3 regions of the Limnomicrobium aquaticum genome follow, and region 1 is predicted to be linked to each of the others. Evidence: predicted binding sites of a transcription regulator. Region 1 holds the regulator's gene; each other region holds the start of a gene.
The links. The regulator LexA, encoded in region 1, represses DNA repair genes until DNA is damaged. The targets are predictions, from matches to a motif close to TGTTCNNNNTGTGTTCNG.

Region 2: the regulator LexA is predicted to act here: its motif matches at 3,773-3,790, upstream of ABID16_RS08770 (YifB family Mg chelatase-like AAA ATPase).
Region 3: the regulator LexA is predicted to act here: its motif matches at 4,746-4,763, upstream of recA (recombinase RecA).

What each region holds. Positions count from the first base shown of each region.
Region 1 covers NZ_JBEPMB010000001.1:999,483-1,005,996, forward strand. The annotation lists gene ABID16_RS04955 (UbiH/UbiF family hydroxylase) at 1-481, shown strand, start outside; gene ABID16_RS04960 (AEC family transporter) at 449-1,411, opposite strand; gene ABID16_RS04965 (cytochrome c biogenesis CcdA family protein) at 1,445-2,194, opposite strand; tRNA gene ABID16_RS04970 (tRNA-Lys) at 2,415-2,490, shown strand; gene lexA (transcriptional repressor LexA) at 2,681-3,391, shown strand; gene ABID16_RS04980 (ComEC/Rec2 family competence protein) at 3,534-5,834, opposite strand; gene gltA (citrate synthase) at 6,303-6,514, shown strand, end outside.
Region 2 covers NZ_JBEPMB010000002.1:34,418-40,931, reverse strand. The annotation lists gene ABID16_RS08790 (NifU family protein) at 1-187, shown strand, start outside; gene tsaB (tRNA (adenosine(37)-N6)-threonylcarbamoyltransferase complex dimerization subunit type 1 TsaB) at 196-852, shown strand; gene ABID16_RS08780 (GNAT family N-acetyltransferase) at 857-1,381, shown strand; gene olsA (lyso-ornithine lipid O-acyltransferase) at 1,378-2,169, shown strand; gene ABID16_RS08770 (YifB family Mg chelatase-like AAA ATPase) at 2,182-3,714, opposite strand; gene gshB (glutathione synthase) at 3,907-4,857, opposite strand; gene ABID16_RS08760 (cupin domain-containing protein) at 4,898-5,350, opposite strand; gene ABID16_RS08755 (sn-glycerol-3-phosphate import ATP-binding protein UgpC) at 5,565-6,514, opposite strand, start outside.
Region 3 covers NZ_JBEPMB010000001.1:770,182-776,695, reverse strand. The annotation lists gene ABID16_RS03865 (S-(hydroxymethyl)glutathione dehydrogenase/class III alcohol dehydrogenase) at 1-123, shown strand, start outside; gene ABID16_RS03860 (GNAT family N-acetyltransferase) at 123-578, shown strand; gene alaS (alanine--tRNA ligase) at 680-3,340, opposite strand; gene recA (recombinase RecA) at 3,532-4,620, opposite strand; gene ABID16_RS03845 (carbohydrate kinase family protein) at 4,846-5,790, shown strand; gene ABID16_RS03840 (pseudouridine-5'-phosphate glycosidase) at 5,817-6,514, shown strand, end outside.

The DNA.
Region 1 (6,514 bases):
GACGCGCATGCAGTCGATGCTCGGCAAGGTAACACTGGAGGGAATGCCGCAGGCCTGGCCGCTCTCAGGCATGACGGCACATCGGTTCGGCAAGGGGCGCATGGCGCTGATCGGGGAAGCCTCCCATGCCTTCCCGCCCATTGGCGCGCAGGGGCTCAATCTCAGCCTGCGCGACATCATGGCGCTTTGCGATCTGTTAGGCCTGAAACGCGATCACGATGGGCCGCTGGCCGTCGGCGAAGCCTTTGACCGGAAGCGCCGCACCGACATTCTGAGCCGCACCGCGAGCGTCGATCTTCTCAACCGGTCGCTGCTCTCCAATTTCCTGCCGGTTCAGCTTGTTCGCGCTGCGGGACTTCATCTGCTTGAACTTCTGCCGCCGCTTCGCGGCCTGGTCATGCAGGAAGGCGTGGCGCCGGGGCGCGGCTTTCGCGGGATATCGTCCAGCTTACGGGAAAAGATCGCCCGGAAGCGTGCCTGAGCGCATCAGATAAAGCAGGGCCGATACCGTCAGTACTGAAAAGAGCGTCGTGATCAGAACCGTTGCCGATGCTCGCTCCTGCCAGACGTCATATTGCTGGCCGATGACGAAAACGTTGGTCGCCGTGGGCAAGGCTGCCAGCAGCACCGCCGTCTGAATCCATACATGATCGAAATTTCCTGCCGCGCTGAGGCTCAGATACATGAGGGTCGGTAGCAGGATGAGTTTCGCAGGGACGATATAGACGATTTCGGCCGGAATCCGCTTCAATGGGCGCAACGCCAGTGTTACCCCCATTGCAAACAGTGCGCACGGAGCTGCTGCCTGCGCCAGATAGTCTATGAGGCGCTGCAACGGAACGGGTGGTTCCAGATGCATGGCTGCGGCAACGAAACCGAGCGCCGTCGCGATGATGAAGGGATGAAGCACGATGCGAAGCAGGATGTCGCGCGCCACCTGCCCCGGCGATTGGCTCTGCTTGCCGCCAAGCGCGATCAGAGCCGGTGCGACGATGAAATGCAGCATGTTCTCGAAGCAGAAAATCAGCGCAACAGGAACGGCGGCACGCTCGCCGAATGCCAGGAGCGCCAGACCGGGCCCCATATAGCCGATATTGCCATAGGCTGCGGCCAGCCCCTGCAGCGTCGCCTCCGGAATGCTGGCATCGCGGCCGAGCCATCCAATGACGAAGATGACGCCGAAGATCGCGTAGGTCGTGCCGACGTCGGTGACGATGAAATCGAACCGGGTCAATTGCTCGACGGGCGTTCTGGAAATCAGCTTGAAGAACAGCGCAGGCAGTGCGACGTAGACGATGAAGATATTCAGCCAGCCAAGCGCATCAGCGGGCATTTGCTTCCATCGGGCCACCACATAGCCGATCAGGATCAGCCCGAAGAATGGCAGTACAAGTCCCGTAATGTCCGCCATGTCGACGCCTCGTTCGGTTGCAATTTGAGCGAGTTAGCCGATTTGCCCGAGGATTGGAAAGGTCTGCTGGAACCAGATTGCGACATTGGCGACAAATCCGGTCAGAAATGCGATCCCGGTCAGCACCAGCAGCCCGCCCATGATCTTTTCCACAGCGCCCAGATGGCGGCGGAAACGCGACAGAAAACGCATGAAGGCGCCCGAGAAAAAGGCCGCGATCCAGAAAGGGACGGCCAGACCGAGCGAATAGACCGCCAGGAGGAATGCGCCCGAGCCAGCGGTGTCGGATGTCGCAGCGATGCCGAGAATCGCACCGAGAACCGGTCCGATGCAAGGGGTCCAGCCGAAGGCGAAGGCGAGACCCATGACATAGGCGCCCGACAGCGTCGCCGGCTTGGCCGATGACTGGAACCGCGCCTCGCGCGCGAGCAGTCCGATGCGGAAGAGGCCGAGAAAATTCAGACCCATGATGATGATGATCACGCCACCGATCTTGGCGAGCACGTCGATATACTGGCGAAGCAGCAGCCCGACCGCCGATGCGCCAGCGCCCAGCGCGACGAAAACGGTTGCAAAGCCAAGGGTGAAGAAGACGGAGGAGAGGATCACGGCATTGCGTGACCGGGCGTTCGCAGCACCCTGCCCGCCATTGCGGAAGTCCTCGACCGACACGCCGGCCATGTAGCAAAGATACGGAGGGACCAGCGGCAGCACGCAAGGAGAGAGGAAGGACAGGGCGCCTGCGAGAAGCGCGCTGAATAGCGAAATACCGGCAACCGTCAGCATGAACACTCCTTGCCCGCCGCCGTCGCCGCGGGAGGCCAAAAACGACGCCCATATAGACCCCACGCTCCTCACCCGCCAATCATCTTTTCGGCATCGCCGGAAAAAGCGCCAAATGGTCGCAGAAATGGCGATTTTGCGGGTTGACCCGGCAAGGCCTCCTGCATATGTTCCGCGAACTTTCCGGCCCGGTTCGCTATTGCGCACCGGACAGACGCGGGAGCGCGTAGCTCAGCCGGTAGAGCAACTGACTTTTAATCAGTAGGTCCAGGGTTCGAATCCCTGCGCGCTCACCACGTAACGTTTTGTCCATGCCGTTGAAGACAACCCACTCCGCAAGACACGGCTCCGTCAACTGGAGGGCCGTCTGCACTTTTTTGTTCCGCACGCATTACCGTTAATCGAACCTTAGCACCTTGCGGAACACATATGGAACATATAGTGTCCGTTCTGGATTTGTTTCATTTGATTCTTCGGGGTGATCCCATGCTGACGCGCAAACAACAGGAACTGCTTCTCTTCATCCACGAGCGGATGAAGGAGTCCGGCATCCCGCCGTCTTTCGATGAGATGAAGGATGCGCTCGATCTTGCTTCGAAGTCCGGTATCCACCGGCTGATCACGGCGCTTGAGGAACGCGGCTTTATCCGGCGGCTGCCGAACAGGGCTCGCGCGCTGGAGGTCATCAAGCTGCCGGAGGCCTATACACCGAGCCTTCAGCCGCGGCGAGGCTTCTCGCCCAGCGTGATCGAGGGAAGTCTCGGGAAGGTGCCGGAGCCACCGAAAGCGCCGACGCCGGCCAATGATGATGCCAGTGTTTCCGTTCCGGTCATGGGGCGGATCGCAGCAGGTGTTCCGATTTCCGCCATCCAGAACAACACGCATGAGATTGCGGTTCCCGCGCAGATGCTTGGGGGCGGAGAACATTACGCGCTGGAGGTCAAGGGCGATTCGATGATCGACGCCGGCATTCTGGATGGCGATACGGTCATCATCCGCAACACGTCCAATGCCAGCCCCGGCGAGATCGTTGTGGCGCTGATCGACGACGAGGAAGCGACCTTGAAGCGGTTCCGCCGCAAGGGCGCGTCAATCGCACTGGAGGCTGCCAATCCCGCTTACGAGACCCGCATTTTCGGGCCTGACCGGGTGAAGATTCAGGGCAAGCTCGTCGGGTTGATTCGGCGCTATCATTGATGCGCCGAGTGCCTCGTGCGAGCAGAGCGTTTCAGCATTTGATGGAAACATGAAACGCTCTATCTATGTGTTTTTACGCAATCCCGGACGCGAAACCGGTTTCCACTTTTTGCGCGGAATTACGCTAGAGAATGCACGGGCGCTATTCAGGCTGATATGCCTCGCCATAAGAATTGCTTCGCCAGTTGTAATATCGATGGCGGAGCCAGGGGCGATCTTGCCCGTCCAGCGCGCCGATGATCCGGTAGGCCGGTGGCGATGGTTGATCAGAAGATTTCGATGAACTCCGGGTGTCCTGCGGCTTATCGGCGGTTTCTTCGAGGTAGATGGCAAGGGCACCGCGCCGGCGGAGGGCGTTTCGGTCGAAAAGCTGTCCCTCCCCCGGCCCGCATGTGGGCTCGCGCAGGAACGAAGCCGCGATCACGATTTGCGCCTGCCGGCAGGCGGGACCTTGAAACGCGAAATCGCTGAAGGTTGCGATCAGGAGACTGTCTGCAGGCTTGCCGATGCACCAGTCGCGTCCGGAACATAGAAAGCGTCCGGGTTCGACAGTCTTGCCAGCAGCCTCCATGGCATCCTCCACCTTCCATTCGTCCGCCTCAGTAAGCGGCTTTCGAGCGCCTTCGCGCTCAAGCGCAAGTTTGGGCACGTTGCCCGGCTTGACTGTCTCCCGCGATGCCAATGCTCTCGTCCACTGATCCATCACGAAGGTGGATGGACGGGCGGTGTTTGTCGTGAGTTTGTCCAGCATGAGCAGGCCGACGAGATCTGCTGTTTCCGACACGACCACATCCGGTCGCCTGGCAGCGCCAAAGGACACGGTGAGAACCAGTGTTGCCGTGAAAAGGCAGGCGCCGGCCACTCTGAAGAGCCTGCTGCGTGGCAGGATCGTGAGAACGAGGGCCAGGCTCGTTGATGGCAGAACCCAGCCAGCCATCTGACCCGTGACGACGTCGCCACCGAGCGATGAAACGAATCGTGCCACCGCCATGGTGCATTCCAGCCCCAGTCCCATGATGCGGAGCGGATAGTAGTCCAGCCCGAACGGCATCAGGATCACCGCGAGGAAGCCGGCTGGCATGACGATGAAGGATATGAAAGGCATTGCAGCGACATTGCCAAGCGTGCCAAGCAGGGTCAGCCGCTGAAAATGCGTGACAGAGAAGATGGCGGTCGCAACACCGGCGATTTCCGAGGTCAGCATGACGCCACCGACTGCGCGAATGGCGGGAAGGACGTTGGCATAGAGCGGAATCCCGCTGAACCTGCGGAACTCCATGGGCCGCAGTTGCCACAGCGAGTAACCTGAAATGAGGGCGGTCGCGGCAGCGAACGACATCTGGAAGCTCGGCCCGAGCGCACTCGAAGGAGAGACTATGAGGATCGCCAGCGCGGCGAGAGCCACGCTTCTCAAAGTCAACACACTTCGCGCGACGATGACCCCTCCCATCCCGACAGCCAGCATGATGTAGGAGCGGACCGCCGGCACGGGCATTCCCGAAATCAGCAGATAGAGCCCGCTTGCCGTGATCGCGCCCAAAGCCGCATAGGTTTTGGCCGGGCGCGACTGGATGAAGCCGGGAAACAGGCTGAAAATCATGCGCAGGCCCACAAAGGAGATACCGGCCGCAAGCACCATATGGAGGCCGGAGATCGAATAGACGTGCGCAAGACCGGAGATGCGCAGGGCTTCGAGCCCCTCCTTCGAAAAGGCTGCGGTATCGTTCGTCACCAGAGCGCTCGCGAAGGCGCCGATGTCTCCCGGCAGGACCGACAGAATGCGCCGGTTGATGGCGCCCCGCAGGTCGGCAAGCCAGTCCTGAAACGTCTTTGAGAAGGTGTCGGACGCGGCCGGTTCTTCCGACACGGCATGTGGAGCACCCATGAAACCGCCGATGGCTCCAACGCCGTTGAAATAGCTGCTGAAGGCAAAATCGTTCATGCCCGGCAGAACCGGGCCCGAGGGCGGCTGAAGCCGGGCCAGCCCCTTGATCACGGTTCCGGGCGGAAAGGACGTGCCCTGCCCCCGCACACCCAGCAGCGCCGCGGTGGGCGGCCTTTTCAGGCGCGGCCGCTCGGTCTTGAGGATTTGCACGGTATAGCGCCAGCGTCCTGCTTCCCGCATTTCGACATCGATGACGCGCGCCGTCAGGGTGGTGGAGATGGGACTGTCGATAATGACCGTTTCGCTGTGCGCCGTCTGATACCAGGCAGCCAGGGCTCCCGCGAGAATGAAAGCCGCGAGACGCACGGGTATCTGTTTTGCCGGCGCCGAGTAACGGGTCAGGAACAGGAGCGGAAGCAGGACAATGCCCCACGCAATGAGCCGGATCTTCGGCGGATCTACGGCGAGATTGAACCACCAGACCGCGCCGATAATCATGAAGACGGGATAGAGGAGAAAGACGTGGCCATGCGCGACTTCCGTCTCGGCTGCGTCCATGATCGCGACACGCCATTTGCCCCATAAGCGCAGTATATCGCGGCGGCGAGACAGGCCGGTTCCTCTGCTGCGGCCAGGCGGGGATGATACCGCAGCAGGGGGCGCAACACGCCGACGCTGCGGCGCGTCATTCAGTTCCAGAATTTCCTCATCCGTCCCCACGCCGCCGCCCCCGGCCCCGCATGACAGACAGATTGCAACCTAAAATGGGTGGATGCAAGTCCCGCTTCGGCGAGCGAAAAAAGCGTCTAGATTTCAGCAGCTTGTTTTCAATCGATTTGAAAGGAGACAGCCTTTTGAAAAATGCGACAGCAGGAATAAAAACTTCCAAAAGTTGATTTCGCGCATGCACAATTCGGCACAACGAGTGCTTGGCAGGGGCGAATAAATCGGATAGCAAATTCGCCATAGTCTCATTCAATGCCCGCGACAGCAGCCGCGGCTATCATCGAACTCCCGGAGGCAAACATGGCCGATAATGCGGTTTTTTCTCTCGACGACAAAAAGGCAGACATGACGGTCCGAAAGGGCACGATCGGGCCGGACGTCGTCGACATCGGCGCTCTTTACAAGAATACCGGGATGTTCACCTATGACCCCGGTTTCACGTCGACGGCTTCGTGCGAGTCCAAGATCACGTATATCGACGGCGACGAAGGCGTTCTCCTGCATCGCGGCTA
Region 2 (6,514 bases), on a different contig from region 1:
CGTCCGCCCGGCCGTTGCCCAGGATGGCGGCGACATCACCTTCCGCGGCTTCCGCGATGGCAAGGTCTTCCTGAACATGAAGGGTTCCTGCGCCGGGTGCCCGTCGTCCACTGCCACACTGAAGCATGGCGTGCAGAACCTGCTGCGCCATTTCATACCGGAAGTGCAGGAAGTCGAGGCCGTCTGAGGCCTCGCATGATCGTTCTTGCCATCGATACTGCTGGCGTCGATTGCTCCGTGGCCGTCTATGACGTTTCCACGGATACAGTGCTTGCGCGCGCGCAGGAAGCACTCGGCAAGGGCCATGCGGAGCGGCTTGCGGCGATGATTGACGAGGTGATGCACGCGGCCTCGCTTGTGCCTGCAGGCCTCGGACTCATCGGCGTCACGGTAGGGCCGGGATCGTTTACCGGCATTCGGGTCGGCGTCGCCGCCGCCCGCGGGCTTGCGCTGGCACTTGGCATTCCGGCCATCGGGGTCACCACGCTTGAAGTGCTGGCTGAGACCGCAAGACGAAAAGGCGAAACGGGCGCCATCATCGCCACGATCGACGCGAAACGCGGCGAGGTCTATGTCCAAAGCTTCGACAAAGAGGGGAAAGCAACTGACGAGCCGTGCGCTCTGCTGCTGGATGATGCGCGGGCGCTTGCTGCGTCTTCGCAGGCTAGACCCGTCGGTTCGGGAGTGGCTGCGCTGGCAAATTCGTTAGCAGAAGCTGACCATTTCGACATCGATACCGTCGCGCGGCTTGCAGCCCGTCAGCCGAAGGTTACGGGCAAGCCCGCGCCTTTATATCTGCGAGGACCAGATGCAAAGCCACAGGCAGGTTTTGCGATTGAGCGCAGAGCATAGGGACATGCTGGAGAAGTTCTTCTCTCGGAAAGTGGAGTTTGACATCCTGCCGATGCAAGCGACGCATTGCCGCGCCGCATCCGTCATTCATGGCGAACGTTTCTCCCGCGGCTGGAGTGACGGAGAATTCCACGATCTGCTGGGCCAGGACACGGTTGGCGGTCACGTTGCGCTTCAAACAGGCATCGCGCCTCACGAGGGCGTGGCGGGTTTTGTGCTGTCGCGCACGGCAGCCGGCGAGGCGGAGATTCTGTCTATTGGCGTCCATGCCCGTGTTGCCAGGCAGGGCCTTGGCTGGCGTCTCATGCGCGCAGCGCTGGCGGACATTGTTGCACGCGACGCGGCAACGGTCTTTCTTGAGGTGGACGAGACGAATACGGCAGCTCGCGCGCTCTATTCGAAACTCGGCTTCCGGAAGGTCGCCGAACGTCCTGCCTATTATGCCGGACCTGACGGCAAGAAGACCACGGCTCATGTCATGCGTCTCGACCTTAATCTCTCGCGAAACTCCCGGAGCGCCAAGCCGTGATGACCGGGCTTCGGATTGCGGCGCTTCTGGCTGTCGTCGTGATCGTGACACTGTTCATGGCGCCGTTGCAAATTCTTGCCCTGCGCTTTGACTGGCATCTGCGCCGGAAGCTCCCCGGCATCTGGCATCGCATCGCCTGCCATTTTCTCGGCCTCCGCATCCACGTCAACGGTGCACCCGCCTCCGGCCGCCCGCTTATGATTGCCGCCAATCACTCGTCCTGGCTCGACATTCTCGCCTTGAGCGCGGTGGCCGATGTGGTCTTCATTGCCAAGTCCGAAGTGAAGACCTGGCCGATCTTCAACACACTCGCACGTCTTCAGGCCACAATCTTCGTCGAACGCGAGGAGCGTCGCAAAACCGGCGATCAGGTCAACGAGATCGGCGCGCGCCTCGCCGGAGGGGAGATCGTCGTCCTCTTCCCGGAAGGCACGACCTCCGACGGAAACCGTCTCCTGCCGGTCAAGACCTCGCTGTTCGGCGCCGCTTCCGCGGCCCTTCCGGCGTCGCCTGAAGGCGTGGTCCTGATACAGCCCGTTGCGGTCGCCTATACCCGCGCCCATGGACTGCCCCTTGGCCGCTTCCACCGCGCCATCGCCGCATGGCCGGGCGATACTGAACTCATGCCACACCTTTCCAGGGTCCTCAAAATGGGCTCCATTGAGGCGGAAGTCACATTCTGCGACCCGATCGTCTATTCCGCCTCCAGCAATCGCAAGGCGGTGAGCCGTGCGGTCGAGGAAGAGATCGCAAACGCCCTGCACGCGTCGCTTCGCAGCCCTGCCTGAACCGTATCCGGCTCAGGCAGCCGCTATCAGCCGCTCCCCTGCAATGCGATAGGAAATAGCCTCCGCAATGTGAATGCGGCCAATGGCACGCTGCCCGTCGAGATCGGCAATGGTGCGAGCCACTTTGAGAATTCGGTGATAGCCGCGCGCGGAAAATTTCAGCTTTTCGGCCGCGTCCTGAAGAAGCGTCAATCCGCCGCGATCCGGCTCTGCAATCTTCTCGATGATCGCCGTGGAGCATTGCGCATTCGTTCGGATATGGGGAGCGCCGAATTCGAGGAAACGTTCGCGCTGCCTGTCGCGGGCCGCAGCCACGCGGCGCGCCACCTCGGCACTCCGTTCGGACGCTGCCGGGATCAGGAGATCGGCCGCGCTGACGGCCGGCACGTCGATGCGTATGTCGATCCGATCCATCAGTGGCCCCGAAATGCGAGCCTGATAGTCCGCGGCACATCTAGGGCCGCGCGCGCAGGTGTGGCCAGGTTCGCCCGCCATGCCGCAGCGGCAGGGATTCATGGCGGCGATCAGCTGGATATTGGCGGGATAGGAGACGCGATGATTGGCGCGCGCGATCACGCATTCGCCGGTCTCCAGCGGCTGGCGCAACGCATCGAGCGCCTGGGCCGAGAATTCCGGCAACTCGTCGAGGAAGAGCACGCCGTGATGGGCGAGCGAGACCTCCCCCGGCTTTGCCCTCAAGCCTCCGCCGATAAGCGAGGCCATGGTCGCCGAATGATGCGGGGCGCGAAAGGGACGCCGATCCGACAGTTTGCCGCCCGACAATTGCCCCGCAACCGAATGGATCATGGAGACTTCAAGCAGTTCGGCCGTCGAGAGCGGCGGAAGGATCGACGGCAGGCGCTGCGCGAGCATCGATTTGCCCGAACCGGGCGGGCCGATCATCAAAAGGTTATGTCCGCCGGCGGCCACGACTTCCAGTGCGCGCTTTGCGCTTTCCTGACCGCGGATGTCGGCGAGATCGGGCAGATTGGCCGGCAGTGCCCGAACGGCCGGCTCGGGGCGCGTGAGAACCTGTGTTCCGCGAAAATGATTGGCAAGCGCAATCAAGCTACGCGGCGCCAGAATATCGATATCGGGGCCGGCCCAGGCCGCCTCGGGACCGCTGGCAGCGGGGCAGATCAGCCCCTTGCCCATCGCATTGGCTGCAATCGCCGCGGGCAACGCGCCGGCAACCGGCGCAATGGTACCGTCGAGGTTCAACTCGCCCACCACGGCATAGTCGGACAAGGCGTCCGCCGGGATCGCACCCAAAGCCGCCATCAGGCCGAGCGCAATGGCGAGATCGAAGTGGGAGCCCTCCTTCGGCAGGTCCGCAGGCGCCAGATTGACAGTAATGCGCTTGGGCGGCAGCGACAGGCCGGAGGCGTGAAGCGCGGCATGCACCCTCTCACGGCTTTCGGCCACTGCCTTGTCCGGCAGACCGACAATCTGCATGACGAGCTTGCCCGGCGAGACCATCACCTGCACATCGACCGGCAGTCCCTCGATGCCGTGAAATGCTACCGTTGCCACCCGCGATACCATGACCCACCCCTCAACCTCTTAGGTTGCAGGCAGCCTCTCACAGTTGCAAGAATGAAGCAAGAACAAAAAAGCAACAAAATGGCGGAAAAATCCACACATGGTTGTATGCGGTTGTGTGCCCGGAACAAAACTCGAATTTGGGGGTGGCGCTCGCGAAAAATCATGTCGCCGCGAGCGGGAACCGAATGAATACTAAGAGGGGCGCTTGGCCTCGATTGCATCCCACAGAAAGCTCGCGATATCCGTGCCGCTGAAGCGCTTGACCTCGCGGATGCCGGTCGGCGAGGTCACGTTGATTTCGGTGAGATAGTCGCCGATCACGTCGATGCCGACGAGGAGGAAGCCGCGTTCGCGCAAGGAAGGGCCGATGCGGTCGCAGATTTCCTGCTCGCGCTTCGTCAGTTCGGTGTGTTCGGCGCGACCGCCGACATGCATGTTGGAACGGCTGTCATGCTCCGCCGGCACGCGGTTGATGGCGCCGACGGGCTTGCCGTCGATGAGGATGATGCGCTTGTCGCCCTTGCGCACGTCGGGAAGATACTGCTGCGCGATGAAGGGCTCGCGGAACATCAGGCCGAAGGTTTCCAGCAGCGAGGAGAGGTTGCGGTCGTCCTTCTTGAGATGGAAGACGCCGGCGCCGCCATTGCCGTAGAGGGGCTTGATGATGATATCGCCCATCTCCTCACGAAACGCGCGGATTTCGGCAGCGTCGCGGGTGATGAGTGTGGCCGGCATCAGGTCCGGGAACTCGGTGACGAAGATCTTCTCCGGCGAATTGCGCACCCAGGCCGGATCGTTGACGACCAGCGTCTTGGGGTGGATGCGCTCCAGCATGTGCGTGGAGGTGATGTAGGCCATGTCGAAGGGCGGATCCTGGCGCAGCAGAACGACGTCCATCGTGGAGAGGTCGATGCGTTCCGGCGCGCCGAGGGTAAAGTGGTCGCCCTTGGTGTCGCGCAGCTCCATCGGCTCTGCCGTGACATAGACCTTGCCGTCGCGCAGCGACAGTTTCTCCGGCGTATAGTGGAAGAGCCTGTAGCCGCGGGCCTGTGCCTCAAGGCTCATGGCGAAGGTGGAATCGCCCGCGATGTTGATGGACGAGACATGGTCCATCTGGACCGCGACATTCCTGATTTTTGCCATTTGAATTCCTCGGGCACGATTGCCCGGGATATTTAGGCGGTCACAGCGCCGAGCGCAACGGGCGTTTGATCACGCGGGCGATCTGGCGGTCGATCTTGCTTTTGAGCCGCATGGCCAGTGCAAGCGGAAGCGGGAAGGGACGGCGCAGGAAGGCAATCTTGCGGACATACTGCTCCACCTTCCACACCGCCCATGTATCGCCGGAGAAATAGGCAATGTCGCCGGCCTTCAGGGTGCGTGTCGCGCCGTTCTCATCGGTGACCTCGACCTCGCCCTCAAGGATCATAACGGTCTCGTCCCAGGCAAAATACCAGCGAAACGTGCCGGCTGTGCAGTCCCACAGCGCAGTCATCGCCGCCTTGTCCGAGCTTTGCGAATGCTCGGCCATGCGAGCCTCGGGCGCGCCGCTGAGGATCCAGGACGGATCGATCGGCGCGGGCTTCATCTGCAGATCGGCGGAGGCAGCGGTGACGAGCGGCGGAACGTCGTTCATGTCCAGAAGCGGACGAGCTCCGGCAACCAGAGCCATGAATGCCTGTATCGGCAGAAGATGAAACGCCATGGGAGGCTCCCTCTCGCAAAACTTGAGGGCCAATCTGCCGCAAAAACTTCACGAAATTCCTACGCCGAAAGATTGCATTTGAACAAACTTGCGCAATTTCAACATCGGATCGCGGATTTCTGTCCCGTTTCGGCGCAGATTCGTTTCAGACCGGTGCGACTTCGACGCGTCTTCCGCTGTCGACGGCGAAGAAATGCAAACGGTCCTGCGCAATCGTCAGGCGGATATCGGCCGCCAACGGCAGATCGGGGGACACGGCGACGACGAGAGGCTCGGCCCCGCAATGGCCGTGCAGCAGGCGCTGGGCACCCAGATCCTCGATGAAAGAAAGCGCGAAAGGCAGGCCAAGACCATTGTCCGAAAGGCGCAGGTCTTCCGCGCGCAAGCCAACCGTCACGTTTCCGTTCGGCAGATTGGCGGAAAGCCCTGTTTCGGCTCCGCCGATCGCAATCGCCCCGTTGCTGACGCTCGCTTTCAGGAGGTTCATGGCAGGGGAGCCAATAAAGCTGGCAACGAAGGTCGAGGCCGGACGGTGATAGACTTCCAGCGGTGCCCCGATCTGCTCGATGCGACCGCCGTTCAGCACGACAAGCCGGTCGGCCAGCGTCATGGCTTCAAGCTGATCATGCGTGACATAGATCGAGGTCGTGCCGAGGCGCTTCTGCAGCTGCTTGATCTCGCCGCGCATGGTGACGCGGAGCTTGGCGTCAAGGTTGGACAGCGGCTCGTCGAAGAGGAAGGCTGCGGGCTTGCGCACGATGGCGCGGCCCATGGCGACGCGCTGACGCTGGCCGCCGGAGAGCGCGCGCGGCTTGCGCTCCAGATAGGGCTGCAGTTCGAGCATGCGGGCAGCTTCGGCCACGCGCGCGTCGATCTCTACCTTCGGCGTGCCACGGTTGCGCAGGCCGTAGGCGAGATTGTCGTAGACGCTCATATGCGGATAGAGCGCATAATTCTGGAACACCATGGCGATGTCGCGCTCGGCCGGCTCGATTTGGTTCACCACGCGGTTGCCGATGGAGACAGTGCCATCTGTGATGGTCTCAAGCCCGGCGACCATGCGCAGCAGCGTTGACTTTCCGCAGCCGGACGGGC
Region 3 (6,514 bases), 230 kb from region 1:
TACATGGACGGCAAGATCCAGATCGACCCGATGATCACCCACACCATGCCGCTGGAAGACATCAACAAGGGATTCGACCTGATGCACAAGGGCGAGAGCATTCGCGGCGTCGTGCTCTACTGATGAGCGACGCACGCTACACCGTCGAAATCAAGGACATGGGCGGATTTTCCGCCCATGAGCTTTATGCGCTCCTGAAACTGCGCGTCGATGTCTTTGTGGTCGAACAGAACTGCGCCTACCCCGAACTCGACGGTAAGGACGATCAGGCGCTGCACCTGACGCTGAAACGCGGTGAGGATATCATCGCCGCCGCCCGCATCTTTCCGCCGCATGACGGCAAGCCCGCCAAGATCGGCCGCGTCGCCGTCTCGCCCGCCCATCGCGGCGAGCGGCTGGGCGGGGCTCTGATGGAAGAGGCGCTGAACGCCTGCGCCAGCCGCTTTCCAGGCGCGCCGGTCTTCCTCTCTGCGCAAAGCCATCTGCAACGCTTCTATGGCAGCTTCGGCTTCAAACCCGTCTCGAAGGAATATCTCGAAGACGGCATTCCACATGTGGATATGCTGAAGGACGGCTGATTGCCCGAGGGCTGATAGACGCCTGACTCTTCAAGCGCAGAAACAAAAAAAGCCCGCGAAACCAGATCGTCGCGCGGGCTTCTTCATTTCGTTCCGTTACGTCAGCCGGCCAGCGCCTGGGCAACCGCTTCGACGGCTTCGGCAGCCTTGGAGCCATCCGGGCCACCGGCCTGCGCCATGTCAGGACGGCCGCCGCCGCCCTTGCCGCCCAGCGCTGCCGAGGCGATGCGGACGAGATCGACGGCGCTGAAGCGGCCGGTCACATCTTCGGTTACGGCAACCACGGCGCTGGCCTTGCCATCGGCAGACACGCCGACAAAGCAAACGACGCCGCTTTCGACGCTCTTCTTGCCTTCGTCCGCCAGACCCTTCAGGTCCTTGGGCTCGACGCCCGTCACGACCTTGCCGAGATACTTGACGCCATTGACCTCACGTACATCCTGACCGGAACCGCCGGCAGAACTGCCAAGCGCGAGCTGACGGCGAGCCTCTGCAAGCTCGCGCTCCAGCTTGCGGCGCTCATCCATCAGAGACTCGACGCGGGCAACAATATCGCCCTGCCCGACCTTGAGCAGACCGGCGAGCGTCCTGACGCGCTCGTCCTGGGCGGCGAGGTAATCGCGGGCGGCAGAGCCGGTCAGCGCTTCAACGCGGCGGACGCCAGCGCCCACGGCGCTTTCGCCGAGCACATGGACAAGACCGATATCGCCGGTGGCGCGAACATGCGTGCCGCCGCAGAGTTCAACGGAATACGGCTTGCCGGCCTTTGAGCCGCGCACGCCCGTGCCCATGCCGACCACACGAACCTCATCGCCATACTTCTCGCCGAACAGCGCCATCGCGCCTTCAGCAATAGCGTCGTCCACGCTCATGAGGCGCGTTGTCACCGGCGCATTCTGCAGCACGATTTCGTTCGCCATTTCCTCGACGATCTTCAGTTCCTCGTCGGACATCGGCTTCGGATGCGACACGTCGAAGCGCAGGCGCTCGGGCGCGACCAGCGAGCCCTTCTGTGCGACATGGGTGCCGAGCACCTCGCGCAGCGCTTCATGCAGCAGGTGGGTGGCAGAATGGTTGGCGCGCAGCTGTCCGCGGCGGCCGTGATCGACGGTCAGTACGGCGGCATCGCCGACCTTGAGCGTGCCCGAGACAACGCGACCGTAATGGACGAAGAGGCCCTCGCCCTTTTTCTGCACGTCGCTGATCTCGACCTTGGCCACACCGGCAACGATGACGCCGGCATCGCCCATCTGGCCACCGGATTCGCCGTAGAACGGCGTCTGGTTGACGACGATCTGCACGGTCTCACCTTCCGAGGCGCTGTCGACCGACTTGCCGTCCTTCACGATCGCCTGAATAGCACCCTCGGCCTCTTCCGTGTCGTAGCCGAGGAATTCGGTCGCGCCGAACTTTTCCTTCAGCTCGAACCAGATCGTTTCGGTCTGCGCCTCGCCGGAACCGGCCCAACTCTTGCGCGCCTCCGCCTTCTGGCGCTCCATCGCATCGGTGAAGCCGGAGAGATCCACATTGATTTCGCGGGCACGCAACGCATCCTGCGTCAGGTCGAGCGGGAAGCCGTAGGTGTCGTAGAGCTTGAAGGCCGTTTCGCCATCCAGCATGTCGCCCTTGGAGAGCGTCGAGGTGGCATCGGAGAGCAGGCCGAGACCGCGCTCCAGCGTCTTGCGGAAGCGGGTTTCTTCGAGCTTCAGCGTTTCGGAAATCAGCGCTTCGGCGCGCACCAGTTCCGGATAGGCCTGGCCCATCTCGCGCACCAGCGTCGGCAAGAGCTTGAACATCAGCGGATCGCGCGCGCCGAGCAACTGCGCATGGCGCATGGCGCGGCGCATGATGCGGCGAAGCACGTAGCCACGGCCTTCATTTGACGGCAGAACGCCATCGGCAATCAGGAAGGCGGACGAGCGCAGGTGATCGGCAATGACGCGATGCGAGGCGCGCTGATCGCCTTCGGCAGCAACCCCGGTCGCCTCGACCGAGGCGGCGATCAGGTTGCGGAACAGGTCGATATCGTAATTGTCATGCTTGCCCTGCAGAAGCGCAGCGACGCGCTCAAGGCCCATGCCCGTATCGATTGACGGGCGCGGAAGACCGACGCGCTCTTCCTTCGAAATCTGCTCGTACTGCATGAAGACGAGGTTCCAGATTTCGATGAAGCGGTCGCCATCCTCTTCCGGAGAACCGGGCGGGCCGCCCCAGATGTGTTCGCCGTGATCGTAGAAGATTTCCGAACACGGACCGCAGGGGCCGGTGTCACCCATGGCCCAGAAATTGTCACTCGTCGGGATGCGGATGATGCGACGGTCAGACAGACCGGCGATCTTCTGCCAGAGGCCATGTGCCTCGTCGTCCGTGTGATAGACCGTAACGAGCAGCCGGCTCTTGTCGATGCCGAATTCCTTGGTGATCAGGTTCCAGGCAAGCTCGATAGCGCGTTCCTTGAAATAGTCGCCGAACGAAAAATTGCCGAGCATTTCGAAGAACGTGTGATGGCGCGCGGTGTAACCTACATTGTCGAGGTCGTTGTGCTTGCCGCCGGCGCGCACGCATTTCTGTGCGGTCGCTGCCGTCGAATAGCCCCGACTTTCAAGGCCGGTGAAGACGTTCTTGAACTGTACCATGCCGGCATTGGTGAACATCAGCGTCGGGTCGTTGCGCGGAACAAGCGGGCTCGAGGCCACGACTTCATGTCCGTTCTTCTTGAAGTAATTCAGAAACGACGACCGGATTTCATTCACGCCACTCATGGGAGCCCTTCAACATCTTGCACTTCGACCGCAGCCGGTCCACCCCGCAACAGCCGGGGAAACAAGCGCTTTTATAACCCGACCGAGCAACTGTCCAGACGTGAGCAGTCAAGGAAGGGTCAAAAGAAAACCGGCCGCATCGAGAGACGATACGGCCGGTTTCAAAACAACATCCCGAAGGTGTTCGCGAATTACATCTCCGCAGCCGCGTCGCCGTCGTCACCGTCCGGGCCACCCTTGTCGAGCAACTGGTCGGCCAGGAGGCCGGCATTCTGGCGCAGCGCCAGTTCGATCTCATTGGCAAGCGCCGGATTGTCTCGCAGGCACTGCTTGGCGTTTTCACGACCCTGGCCGAGACGCTGGCTGTTATAGGAGAACCAGGCACCCGACTTTTCGACAATACCAGCCTTGACGCCAAGATCGACCAGTTCACCGGTCTTCGAGACCCCTTCGCCATACATGATGTCGAACTCGACCTGCTTGAAGGGCGGCGCCATCTTGTTCTTGACGACCTTGACACGCGTCTGGTTGCCGACAACCTCTTCGCGATCCTTGACCGCGCCGATGCGGCGGATATCGAGACGCACCGAGGCGTAGAACTTCAGCGCGTTACCACCCGTCGTCGTTTCCGGCGAACCGAACATGACGCCGATCTTCATGCGGATCTGGTTGATGAAGATGACCATGCAGTTCGAACGCGAGATCGAAGCGGTGAGCTTGCGCAGCGCCTGGCTCATCAGGCGGGCCTGCAGGCCGGGCAGACTGTCGCCCATCTCGCCTTCGATTTCGGCGCGCGGCGTGAGCGCTGCAACCGAGTCGACGACGAGAACGTCGATCGCGCCGGAGCGAACCAGCGTGTCTGTGATTTCCAGCGCCTGCTCGCCCGTATCCGGCTGCGAGATCAGGAGATTCTGCAGATCAACGCCCAGCTTGCGGGCATAGACCGGATCAAGCGCGTGCTCTGCATCCACGAAGGCGCAGATGCCACCCTTCTTCTGGGCTTCCGCAATCGTCTGCAGCGCCAGCGTCGTCTTGCCCGAGCTTTCCGGACCATAGATTTCAACGATACGCCCCTTCGGCAGACCGCCGACGCCGAGCGCGATGTCGAGCCCGAGCGAGCCCGTCGAAACAGTTTCGATCTCGACGATGTTCTCGTTCGAACCGAGCTTCATGATGGAGCCCTTGCCGAACGAGCGCTCGATCTGTGAAAGTGCGGCTTCGAGAGCCTTGCTTTTATCCACCGATTTGTCCTCTACCAGCCGCAAAGAATTCTGTGCCATGGGTCCACCTTTAGGTTATTGAGGCAGCCTGGGCAACAGCGCCGCCGATGCCGATTTTGTACATGATATGTTCTCATTTCGCAAGAGCCATTCAAGCAATTGAGAAAAATGAGGAAATTGACGCATGTTCACATTATGTTTCACCTGTGAATTCAAGAACTTCGAATGGGGAACGCTCGCCGCATCTTCCGCGGTGTCGGGCTTCGACTCACAAGGGGCGCGGCGATGACGGCCAAGCGAATCGTCGTGGTCGGCGGCGCACATGTCGATCGCCGTGGCCGGATTTTCGGCGACACGCGTCCGGGCGCTTCCAATCCTGGCGCCTGGTTCGAGGAAGCCGGCGGGGGCGGGTTCAATGCGGCGCGGGCGCTTTCGTTGCTCGGTCATAATGTCACGATGGTGAGCGTCGCGGGTGGCGATCCGGGTGCTGCCCTCGTGGAAGCGGCGGCAGCGCGCACGGGCGTGACGCTGAATGGCTTCACCTTCCTCGACCGCCAGACGCCGAGCTACACCGCGGTCCTGGAAGCCGATGGCAATCTCGTCATCGCGCTGGCCGACATGGCGCTCTACGACCTGATGACGGCGCGGCGGCTGAAGGTGAACTGGCTGCGCGACACGCTGGCCAATGCCGATTTCATTCTCAGCGACGCCAATCTCCCGGCGGAAACGATCGCGACGCTGGCGGCGGATGCCCGAGCGCACGCGATCCCCATGGCCGCCATCGGAATTTCGCCGGCCAAGATCGTGCGCCTCATCCCGTCGCTCCCTGCCCTCGATTTCGTCTTCATGAACGAGGCAGAGGCCCGGACGCTGGCCGGCGCGGATTGCGAGGCGCGTGACTGGCCGAAGCGGTTCGGCGAACGCGGCCTCAAGGGGGGCGCGATCACGCGCGGCATGAAGCCCGCCCTTCTGTGGCGCGACGGAAAGACCGTCACCCTCGCCCCGCCCCCGGTCGATACAATCGGCGACGTCACGGGGGCCGGCGATGCCTTCGCTGCAGGCGCCATCGACGCCTTTTTGGCGGGTGGCCGGATTTCCGTTATGATACAGCAGGCAACGGCGCTCGCGCGGATCACGGTGCAGTCGCCGCTGGCCGTGGCGGAAAATGTAAACCGTCAATTGCTTTCCGAAATGCTGGCTCTTGTGCCGCAGGCGGAAATGCTGGATTGAAACGGCTCGAACCAAGGAAGAAGCCCATGAATACGAACATCAATCCGGCCGCGAACGTCGTTTTCAGCCAGGAGGTCGCGGACGCCAAGGCGCGAGGCGCGGCCATCGTCGCGCTGGAATCGACAATCATCACACATGGCATGCCCTATCCCGGTAACCTGGAGATGGCAAAGAGCGTGGAGGCGATCATCCGTGAGGCCGGCGCTGTCCCGGCAACCATCGCCGTGATCGATGGCACACTCCACATCGGTCTTGAGGCCGAGCAGCTGGAAACGCTGGCGCAGACGAAAGGCGCGATGAAGCTGTCGCGCGCCGACTTCGCCTTCGCCATTGCCGAGCGCCGCACGGGCGCGACGACAGTGGCCGCGACCATGATTGCCGCCGCCCGCGCCGGCATCGCCGTGTTCGCCACGGGCGGCATCGGCGGCGTGCATCGCGGTGCCGAACAGAGCTTCGACATCTCCGCCGACCTGGAAGAACTTTCCCGCACGTCCGTCATCGTCGTCTCCGCCGGCGCCAAGGCGATCCTTGACGTGCCGAAGACGCTGGAAGTACTGGAAACCAAGGGCGTTCCGGTTGTCACTTATGGGCAGGAAGAATTCCCGGCCTTCTGGTCTCGCGCCTCGGGTCTCAAGAGCCCGCTTTCGCTCGACAGCGCTGCAGCCATTGCCAATTTCCAGAAGACCCGCACGGAATTCGGCATCCATGGCGGCATGCTGATTGC